DNA from 3 places in the Mesorhizobium sp. W050 genome. Region 2 is predicted to be linked to each of the others. Evidence: riboswitches for the same ligand, from Rfam matches in the RefSeq annotation. Region 2 holds a riboswitch; each other region holds the start of a gene.
The links. Region 2 has a riboswitch for cobalamin ahead of ACYG9Y_RS22955 (aromatic ring-hydroxylating oxygenase subunit alpha). Riboswitches for the same ligand answer to the same signal wherever they lie in the genome.
Positions count from the first base shown of each region.

Region 1: linked by a shared signal. The riboswitch ahead of ACYG9Y_RS07620 (DUF1636 family protein) and the one ahead of ACYG9Y_RS22955 (aromatic ring-hydroxylating oxygenase subunit alpha) in region 2 are both predicted to bind cobalamin.
Region 3: linked by a shared signal. The riboswitch ahead of ACYG9Y_RS07855 (CbtB domain-containing protein) and the one ahead of ACYG9Y_RS22955 (aromatic ring-hydroxylating oxygenase subunit alpha) in region 2 are both predicted to bind cobalamin.

Region 1 covers NZ_JBTTIH010000001.1:1,595,369-1,598,631, forward strand. The annotation lists gene cobN (cobaltochelatase subunit CobN) at 1-396, opposite strand, end outside; gene cobW (cobalamin biosynthesis protein CobW) at 511-1,563, opposite strand; gene ACYG9Y_RS07620 (DUF1636 family protein) at 1,566-1,991, opposite strand; cobalamin riboswitch at 2,030-2,234, opposite strand; gene ACYG9Y_RS07625 (DUF6348 family protein) at 2,293-2,985, opposite strand; gene ACYG9Y_RS07630 (winged helix-turn-helix domain-containing protein) at 3,015-3,263, opposite strand, start outside.
Region 2 covers NZ_JBTTIH010000001.1:4,774,521-4,777,783, reverse strand. The annotation lists gene ACYG9Y_RS22975 (ABC transporter ATP-binding protein) at 1-131, shown strand, start outside; gene ACYG9Y_RS22970 (DUF680 domain-containing protein) at 205-438, opposite strand; gene ACYG9Y_RS22965 (DUF680 domain-containing protein) at 510-713, opposite strand; gene ACYG9Y_RS22960 (DUF680 domain-containing protein) at 780-986, opposite strand; cobalamin riboswitch at 1,486-1,687, shown strand; gene ACYG9Y_RS22955 (aromatic ring-hydroxylating oxygenase subunit alpha) at 1,805-3,052, shown strand; gene ACYG9Y_RS22950 (FAD-binding oxidoreductase) at 3,090-3,263, shown strand, end outside.
Region 3 covers NZ_JBTTIH010000001.1:1,641,667-1,644,929, reverse strand. The annotation lists gene cobU (bifunctional adenosylcobinamide kinase/adenosylcobinamide-phosphate guanylyltransferase) at 1-377, opposite strand, end outside; gene ACYG9Y_RS07860 (CbtA family protein) at 370-1,173, opposite strand; gene ACYG9Y_RS07855 (CbtB domain-containing protein) at 1,189-1,368, opposite strand; cobalamin riboswitch at 1,405-1,600, opposite strand; gene ACYG9Y_RS07850 (gamma-glutamylcyclotransferase) at 1,668-2,360, opposite strand; gene ACYG9Y_RS07845 (aromatic ring-hydroxylating oxygenase subunit alpha) at 2,497-3,263, shown strand, end outside.

The sequences.
Region 1 (3,263 bases), 3.2 Mb from region 2:
CGGCAGCGTCGAGGCTTCGATCAGCCTGAGATCCTCGTCGTGGCTCTCGCCCGGCAGCAGCGCCAGCTTGATGCCGTTCGCACGGGCAGTCGCGGCAAGCTGGTCGCAGCCATAGCGCCACCAGTCGTAGCCGCCGAGGATGCGCACCAAAATCACCTTGGCGTGGCGGGCGACGCTGTCGATCCAGAGGTCCACGGACATGGGATGGCGCAGGTCGCGCAGCGCCGCCAGCCGCATCGACGGCAGGCGGACGGCATCGGCCGTCCAGGCCGCCGCGAGGCCGGCGAGGTCGCTGTCGGTGAAGGACAGCGCCACGATATCCGCCGGCGTCTGCCGGAGATCAACTGGCTCGGCGAGATCGTCGAGCGAGGCGGAGGTCGTGGCGAGTATGTGCATCGCGGCTTAGTGCGTTTCACCGTTTCACGGAACGGCGAACCGCTCTATCTCCTTGTTTTTACGCAATTCCTGTGGGAAAACCGTTTCACACTTTTCCTGGAATTGCTCCTGAGATCAGCCGGCGAGTATACGCTCGATCGCCGGGCGGTTCAGCCCCTTCAGGCCGATGACAACGAGACGCGAGCGGCGATCGTCCTCGGCCGTCCAGGCGCGGTCATAATAATGGTTGACGCGCGGGCCGACGGCCTGCAGCAAAAGCCGCATCGGCTTGCCGCCGACATCGACGAAGCCTTTCACACGCAGCACATTCTCTTCCTCGGCAACCGTGGCGACGCGCCTGGCCAGTTCGTCCGGATTGGTGATGGAGGGGATGTCGACGATGAAGGTGTCGAAATCGTCATGCTCGTGGTCGAAGGCGCCGTCATGGTGCGATTTGCGGTTCTCGATGTCGTCCTCGACGGCGAGGCCGAGGCCGAGCAGCACCGAGGGATCGACCTTGCCATGTGCGGTCGGCACGATCTTCACGGCGCGGGCGGAATGTTCATTGATGATGGCGTTGGCGCGGGCCGAACCGGGGGCGTCCATTAGATCGCTCTTCGACAGGATGATCAAATCGGCGCAGGCGATCTGGTCCTCGAAGACTTCTTCGACCGGATCGTCGTGGTCGAGCGTCTCGTCCTGAGCGCGCTGTGCCTGCAGGGCGTTCATATCGTTGGCAACGCGGCCCTCGGCCAGCGCCGGGCCGTCTACCACGGCAATGACGCCATCGACGGTCACCCGGCTCTTCACGCTTGGCCACTGGAACGCCTGGACCAGCGGCTTGGGCAGAGCCAGGCCCGAGGTCTCGATCAGGATGTGGTCAACCTTAGGTGTCAGCGCGAGGATCTTGTCGAGGGCGGGCACGAAATCGTCGGCGACCGTGCAGCAGATGCAGCCATTGGCCAGTTCGAGGATGTTTTCCTCGGGGCAGGTGTCGATGCCGCAGCCTTTCAGGATTTCCCCGTCGATGCCGATGTCGCCGAACTCGTTGACGATGATGGCGATGCGCTTGCCGCCGGCATTTTCCAGGAGATGGCGGACCAGCGTCGTCTTGCCGGCGCCGAGGAAGCCTGTAACGACAGTGCAGGGAACACGGGAGAGGTTGGCGGCCGGGTTTGAAGCGTTCATCGTCAGTCCTTCAGCATGTCGAGGGGTGGGATGCGGGCAACGAGGCCGCGCTTGAGGCTATCGGGCCGGCCGCGCCACGGGATGAGGCCGTCGGCCGAAGTCGCGAAGAGCTTTGCGCCGGTAACGAGGTCGGCGCCGCTGGTTGCGGTCAGATCGCCGAAGACATAGCTCCAGCAGCCATCGCGCAGGATCGCGGCGCTGAGGCGGCGCTTGCAATTGCCGAGACATTCGGCGGTGCGGACCCGGATATCGCCGGCAGCGGCGCGGCGTGTGTCCTCAGCCAGCAATTCGCCGGCGCGCGGATGGGCGTCGGAACCGGTCTCATCGCGGCAGGAGGCGCAGACGATGACGGTCACGCCGGTCAGGGCGTCGTTGTCGCCGGACGCAATGTCCGCTGTGCCAGCCGAAAAACTGCTGTTCTGGTCCAAAAACCGTGCTCCTTGCCCGGAAACCCGCCAGGCGATCGGATACTTTGTCTCAGACGGCAGGTCTCCTGGCTCGCGGGTCGTCGCCTTGGTTAGCCGCCTTCCCGGTGTTACCCAGTGGCTTTCGGCCTTGGCTCGTCGCTTACAGTTGCGGGGACAGCCGCGGATTTGGGACCGAAATCCCGCACCGCATTCCCTCTTGGCCCTTGCCGTTGCGGGCAGGGGACCGTCTGCAGCGGATTTAGGCTTTTGCGGGCGGCGGTGTCAACGCACGGCTACGACATGGCGATGTCGGCAGGGGCTGTCATGTCCCGGCTTCCGGCAGTGCCAGGATGACCTGTCGGATAGCTTGATAGCCATCGCTATAGTCCCAGTCATGGCCGACAGCCAGATTCTGTCCCTCATGCCAAACCGCGTTGTCCAGAAGGACTTCGGCACTAATCAGCGTGCCCTTCAAGCCTGCCAGAAAGGTCCGGACAAAATGGCTTCCGGGGGGTACCGAAGCTGTGAATAGCTTTTCCAGCTTGGCATAGAATGCTGGATAGCCTGGTGTCAGCGAGCATAGCTCGGTTGTGGCCTGGGAAATGACCGGGCCGCTATAGATTTTCCAGCGGGCATCTTTTCGCCAGATCTTCCAACTGGCGCTGCTTCGCTGCCAAAGCTCTATTTCGGCCTGCATGGTCTCGCAGACGTGATCGGCCAGTCCCTCAATGGCCACATGGAAAACACCACGGAGAAACTTTTCAAACGCCTGGTTCAGTTCCTGTTCGCGCGTGTCGCCGAAGCCAGCAAAGGATTCAATGACCGGCTGAACATCAAGCAGCGGAGAAAAAATGTAGATTTCCAGGACCAGCCGGTCAGAACTCGTCTCGAACACCTCAGCCTCAAACCGAAGCTGCTTCGATTGGAGCATGACGTCCCTATCTCTGCGGACTGCATCTATTCCATGCGCAATGAGGGCGCCATGGATCATGTCGAGCACTTTGTCCGATGCCATTGCACAACCTACGAGGCTTATTGAGGCCTCTATGACAGACGCTGCAAGGGTTGGCCATCTCTCTCGCTAGCCAATGCCGGCCCCAGATTGCCGGCCGGCGTCACTTCGATGCGCTCAAGGCCAAGCCAGCCCTGCATCTCCTTTAGTTCCTCGAAAAGCTGTGCGGTGGTCTCAGGCGGTGCGCCTGCTTCGGCATAGGCGGCGTGGACGCGTAAGACACTCGCAGGCCGGTCGGCCTTGAGGTCGACGCGGGCGACGATCTTGTCGCCGAGCAAGAA
Region 2 (3,263 bases):
AGCTGCCCGGCAATGTCGAGGTCAAGCGCGGGGCAAAGCTGCGACTGACCGCGGATGCCGGGGACCTGCACATCTTCGACGCCGATGGGCACTCCTTCTCGCTCAAGCCGGTGGAAGTGAAGGCGGCTTGAGATAGCTGCGTCGTACAGGCATGAAAAAAGAGCGGCGGGCCAGGCCCGCCGCTCTTTTTTTAAGCTTCGGCTGTTAGTTGTTGCCGAACCGATCCCTGTCGCTGCTCTGAGGAACGAACTTCTGTTGGTCGTTCGACGAGTTCAGCAGCTTGTAGACCGCCGAGTTGGTGCCGGTCGACGAAGTGCGGGTGGTGTCGACGGCAGCGGCCGGCTGGTTGGCGCCATTGGAGCCATAATTGTCGCTGCCGGCAAAGACAGCGCTCGAAACAGCCAGAACGGCTGCGGTGGCAAGAACGATCTTCTTCATTTTAGTCTCCTGAATTTTTCTGATGCCGCCAGCTGCAGCGGATAAGCCCGCCACGTGCTGGAAACCGGCTTTTAGCGGCCGAAAAGGTTACGGTCGGCACCGTGGGCAGGCGCCTGCTCGGCTGGAGCCGACTTCTCAACCGAAGCCGTATGGCCACTATCGGTCGACGTAATCGCAGGCTGGTTGGCGCCGTTCGAACCGTAGTTGTCGCTACCGGCGAAAGCGCTGCCGGAGATGGCCAAAACGGCGGCGGCAGCAAGGATGATCTTTTTCATTTCAAATACTCCTGAATTTTTTGGGATCCCGAGAGCGACGGGTTAGCCGCCCTTCTTTGGTCGGGATCAGCGATTGCCGTAGAGGTCGCGGTCGGCGCCCTGAACGACAGGCTGCTTGTCAGCGTGCGCCGGCTTCTGAATGGAAGCCGTATACGAGCTGTCGACCGAGACGGCTGGCTGGTTCGCACCATTGGAACCGTAATTGTCGCTACCGGCGAAGGCGCTGCCGGTGATCGCCAAAACGGCTGCGGCAGTGAGGATGATCTTTTTCATTTTTAGGACTCCAGTTTGTCTGTCCGTCTAGCGGCGTGTCTTGGGAGGAATTCGCGTCGTTCGGACAGCCCCGATGTGGGAAAGCCATAGGCTGGTTTCCAATCACGAAGTTGTTCCGTGTGGACCACGGTCCTGCACCTTGAAATTGTGCCAGGAAGTTCTTCTATGGTCATTTATCGTATTGTTTTCAGTTGCTTATGTCGAACCGAGTGGTTCGCTCCGGCGTCGGTTTCCGGGCCGTCGTTCACACCGTCCTGCACGCATTGTCAACAGAAACGAACCGTTCGGTTCGATTAGAGATTGCTAATAGTAACTTTTCGATACCGTTGAGCCCTTTTTGCCCCCGATCGGAACTGGATCCGCAGCGATTCGAAACGGCGATGATAGCGCCGCAAGACAGGATCTCAGCCCTTCGGTGGTCGGCGGGGCGTATGCCGCGCGTGTCGCGCCGCATGGATATGATGTCGCTTTCATGCCGACGTCGCGATCGCTGCCGTGATTAGATGATCGCATCTCAGGTGCCGCTTCGTGACGACGCAGCGGAGAATTGGGAAGCCGGTCAGAATCCGGCGCTGCCCCCGCAACGGTGGTGGAGTTGAAGTCGCAACGGGAGACCACTGGGCAAGAGCCTGGGAAGGTGTCGCGATGGTCCGCAAGGACAACTCCAGAGCCCGGAAACCAGCCCGAGATGCATAGACTCGACTGATCGCGGTGGGCGGTCAAGAGGTGGATAGTGCATGTCCGGCGCCGCGCCGGCCTGAGTCCGATCCTTCCTCCATCACCACCAAGTTCAGTCCTTAAACCACGAGGACAGAACTATGGATACGCGCAACGACATGCTGAGGCTCCTGAACGGCCGCAAGCAAGGCTTTTCGCTGGAACAGCCCTTCTACACCGACCCGGACTATTTCAAGCTCGACATGGAGCTCATCTGGTATCGCGACTGGCTGTTCATCGGCCATGATTGCGAACTGCCGAAGCCCGGCAGCTATATCACCGTGCAGATCGGCGATTATCCGGTGGTGCTGGTCCGCGACCAGAAGGGCAACATCAACGCCTTTCACAATTCCTGCCGCCATCGCGGCAGCCGTGTCTGCAACACTGAGAAGGGCATGGCGGCAAAGCTTGTCTGCCCCTATCACCAGTGGACCTACGAGCTTGACGGCCGGCTGCTGTTTGCCCGCCAGATGGCCGACGGTTTCGACAAGAGCCAGTTCGGCCTGAAGCCCGTCGCCTGCGAGAGCGTCGGCGGCTACATCTTCATCTGCCTGGCGAAAGAACCTGCCGACTTTGCGCCGATGCGCGCCATGATAGAGCCCTACCTCAAGCCGCACCGGCTGAATGAAGCCAAGGTCGCCTTCGAGAGCACCATCATCGAGAAGGGCAACTGGAAGCTGGTCTGGGAAAACAACCGCGAATGCTATCACTGCGCCGGCAATCATCCGGAGCTGTGCAAGACATTCCCCGAAGCGCCGACGGTGACCGGCGTGCAGGGCGCCGACAGCGATCCGGAGATGCTGGCGCACTGGGCGAAATGCGAGGCGGCGGGCCTGCCGAGCAAGTTCCGCATCGATCCGGCCGGGCAATACCGCGCCACCCGCGCGCCGCTGCTGCGCGATGCCGTCAGCTACACGATGTCCGGAAAGCGCGCGGTGACGAAGAACCTGTCCGACACTGTTGCCGCCGACCGCATCGGCACCTTGATGCATTACCACTATCCGGCGACCTGGAACCACATACTGATCGACCATGCGGTCACCTTCCGGGTGCTGCCGATCAGCGCCACCGAAACCGCGGTGACGACCAAGTGGCTGGTGCACAAGGATGCGGTCGAGGGGGTCGACTACAACCTTGAGGAGCTCACCCATGTCTGGACGGAGACCAACGACCAGGACCGCCGCATCGTCGAGGAAAACGCCTTTGGCATCCTGTCTCCGGCCTATGAGCCCGGCCCCTATTCGGAGCTGCACGAGGGCGGCGTGATCCAGTTCGTCGAATGGTACGCGGCCTTCATCGGCCCGCGCCTTGCCGAAGGCGGCCGGCCGGCGCTGCGCAGCGTCGCGTGAGCTGGAGCAGGCGAAGAGGGACCAGAGGATGAATGCGATGACGGATCTTGGGCTCTATCGCCATCTCGACCAGATGGCGCCGTGGAACGATAGGCTGCAGGTGCTGGAAGTGATCGGCGTCAGCGACGAGGCGCCCGACGTCAAGACCTTCACCTTCCGCTCCGACAACCAGACCTGGTTCCGCTACAAGCCGGGCCAGTTCCTGACGCTG
Region 3 (3,263 bases), 3.1 Mb from region 2:
ACTTCGTTGGAGACCACGAACCACGGTCCGCGCGGCCGCGAAAGCACATCGGCCAGCCGCCGGCACTCCCCCTCCAGATCATGATCGGCCAGCATATGATTGGTCAGCCACAGCGTCAGGCAGTCGACAAGCACCGGCTGGTTGTCCGGCAATGCCTCGAGCGCACCGGCAAGATCAAGCGGGGCGTCGATGGTCGCCCACCCCTCGCCACGGCGCGAGCGGTGCTGCGCGATGCGCTCGCGCATTTCGCCGTCATAGGCTAGCGCGGTGGCGATATAAGCCCATGGCGGCGGCAACGCCGTCGCCAAAGTTTCGGCATGCGCGCTCTTGCCGGAGCGCGCACCGCCGATGATGAAGGTCAAACTGCGATCAGGCAAAGCTGTCGCGCAGGCTGGTCGCGGTGCCGGCGAAGCGCGCGCGCACTATGCCGACAACTGCGCCGAGCACCAGCCAGAACACCAGATTGGTCAGCGTCACCGCCACCACGAACTGATGATGCAGGCCCTCCGGGATCGGCGTTACGAAACTGTCAGGCTGCGGCGCGCCGACAATATGCGGGGCGACGATCAGGACGACGGCGAGCACGGTCAGGGGCGCCGACGTGCGGAAGGTGATAAGGGCAAGACCGATCGCCGTTGTCATCACCGTTGCCCACCACCAGATCTGGCGCTGCATGAGATCGGCCGCCGGCATTGCCGGCAGTTCCGGCGGCAGGCCGAGGCCCGGCGCCAGCGTGAACACGGCAAAGCCGGCCAAGCCCCAGAACACGCCCTGGCGCCAGCTGCCGATGCCGCCGGCGAACTCGGAAACCGCCACCAGGACCAGCGCGAAGCCGATGCCGGTGACGATATTGGCGACGACACTGAAGGCGAAACGCTCGAAGCCGTCGGCCGGCGCCCAGCCTTCGTCCTCCGCCGGCGCGGCTGCTTCAGCCGGGGCTGCGCTGCTCACCGCATTTTCCGCCGGCGCGGCGGTGCTCATGGCATCGGTGTCCGCAGCGTTGGCGGCGGGCGCCGCGGCATGCTGATGCTCATGGCCGCCACCAGCCTTTTCGTAGACCTCCGCCTTGAGGATCAGCGGCACGGTGGCGTAGGCCTGCATGCAGGCGAGAGCGACACCCGCCACGAGCCCTGCGATCGCCGCGATGAACACGACGTTGCGAAACAGGTTCATGATGTCAGATCCTCGTCAGTGGCAGGGAAACGCCATCGAATGGCGATAGTCGTGCGCCGCATTGTGGACCGCATCGATATGCGAGAAACCGACAACGCCGACGACGAAAATGCCCAGAAACGCGCTAAGCACGAGCTGCATGAAGCGCGACTGCGAGGAGACGGATGCGCCGAGGGAGACGGAAGCGGTATTCATATCTTGTCCTTTCGCCCTCCACCCGAGGGCATCGAAGTCAGTTCCCTGTCGCCGGCAGGTCTCCTGGCTCGCGGATCAGCGCCCTTCCCCACCTTCCCGAGGAAAAAATCCTCAGTGGCTTGGAGAGGACTACCGCACACAGTTGCGGGGGCAGCCACGGCATTGGGCAACAAGTCAGCCCTCACCGCATTCCCTCTTGGTCCCTAACGGAACCGACGACATGCATGACTATAGGCTGAAACGGCCGCATCCGGCAAACCAAATTCCGCCGGCCAACAGCGCGAATGCGCCATGCGGCGTTACGGGTTCAACGCGGTGATCCGCTCGGCAACCAGCCGCTGCAGCCGCCACAGATGGCGATCGTGAATGCCGCGCTCTTCAAGGTTTTTCACCGTGTTGTAGAGATAGTCGGCGCCCGACCCCCAGTGCCCGCAGGACGTTGCCAGCCTTTCGACGACCTTGCCCTCGTCGAGCGGCCCTGAATAGGTCAGGCCGTTGCGGTTGATGACGAAGGCCAATGCCCTGAGCGGTCCGGCCTCGCTTGCAAGCTTCAGCATGCGCGGCCGGTAGCTTGTCGGCTTCAGCGTGACTTCGCGCCGGAAAAGCCGGCCCAACTGCCCGCGCCGGTTACTTTCGGTCAGCCGGAAGGCGACGCCCTTGCATTGTCCGCCACGGTCCAGCGCCATCATCAGGCCGGGGCTGTCCTTGGTGCCGCGCCAGCGCGTCATGTTCATGCAAAAGGACCGATGCCAGCCGCGCGCCAGCGCAACGCGGTCCTCGACATAATCTATTTCCGGTTTCCAGATCAGCGATCCATAGCCGAACAGCCATAGCGGTTCGCTATCCGGGAGTTCGACCTGCAATTCATCCAGCAGCGCGTCATAGTCGGCGTCATCGAGATGCATCGCGTCCGGATCCGGCCCGGGGTCCCTGATCTCGCGCCAGCAGCGCGCGACCAGCTCCGGCGTAAGCGACATCTGTCGTGCGGCCAATTTCCGAATCCCCCCAATTTCCGAATGTCCCATGTCCACGACATGATTATGCGCCGCGCCTGCAACCGGCAATGCGGCACTCTGATTGACAAACTATCTGCCGGGGTGTCGGCTGACGCTTCATAGGAAGCCAGCCATGCATCCCAACCCGAGCGAGCGCGACCCCTATAACGGCCTGAGCCGGGCCGAACCGACGCTACCGTCATCGGCCTATTGGGATAGCGAGGCTTACCAGCGCGATCTCGACGCCATCTGGTACAAAAGCTGGCTGCTCGTCTGCCGCGAGGCCGATCTTGCCCAGCCTTTGGCATTCAGGACATTCCGCGTTGGCACACAGGAAATCGTCGTGCTCCGCGACGACACCGGCGAGTTGCGCGCCTTCCACAACACCTGCCGGCATCGCGGCTCGCAGCTTTGCCAGGAAAGCGAGGGCCGGCTGAAAGCGCGGCTCATCACTTGCCCCTACCATGCCTGGTCCTACTCGCTGCGCGGCGATCTCGTGCGCGTTCCCTCGAAATCGCTGCCAGATGGTTTCGACAAGGCAGATCATCCGCTCTACCGGGTGGCGCTGTCGGTATGGCGCGGCTTTGTCTTTGTGAACCTTCAGCAGGCTGCGGCCGGCTCCGCCGGGACCTCCTTCGATCCCGCATCCGGCGACCTCGCCAACTGGCCGCTGGAAACTCTGGTATCAGGCCATGTCCTGCGCAAGGTGATGAACTGCAACTGGAAGATCTTCTGGGAGAACTTCAACGAGTGCCTGCATTGCCCAGGCGTCCACAAGGACCTGTCTCGGCTGGTGCCGATATACGGCCGCGGCCTGATGAGCCGGCACGACGACCCCGACTGGGTCCGCCATGCCGACAATGACGCACCGGAGTTTTCGGGTGGCCTGCGCGCCGGCGC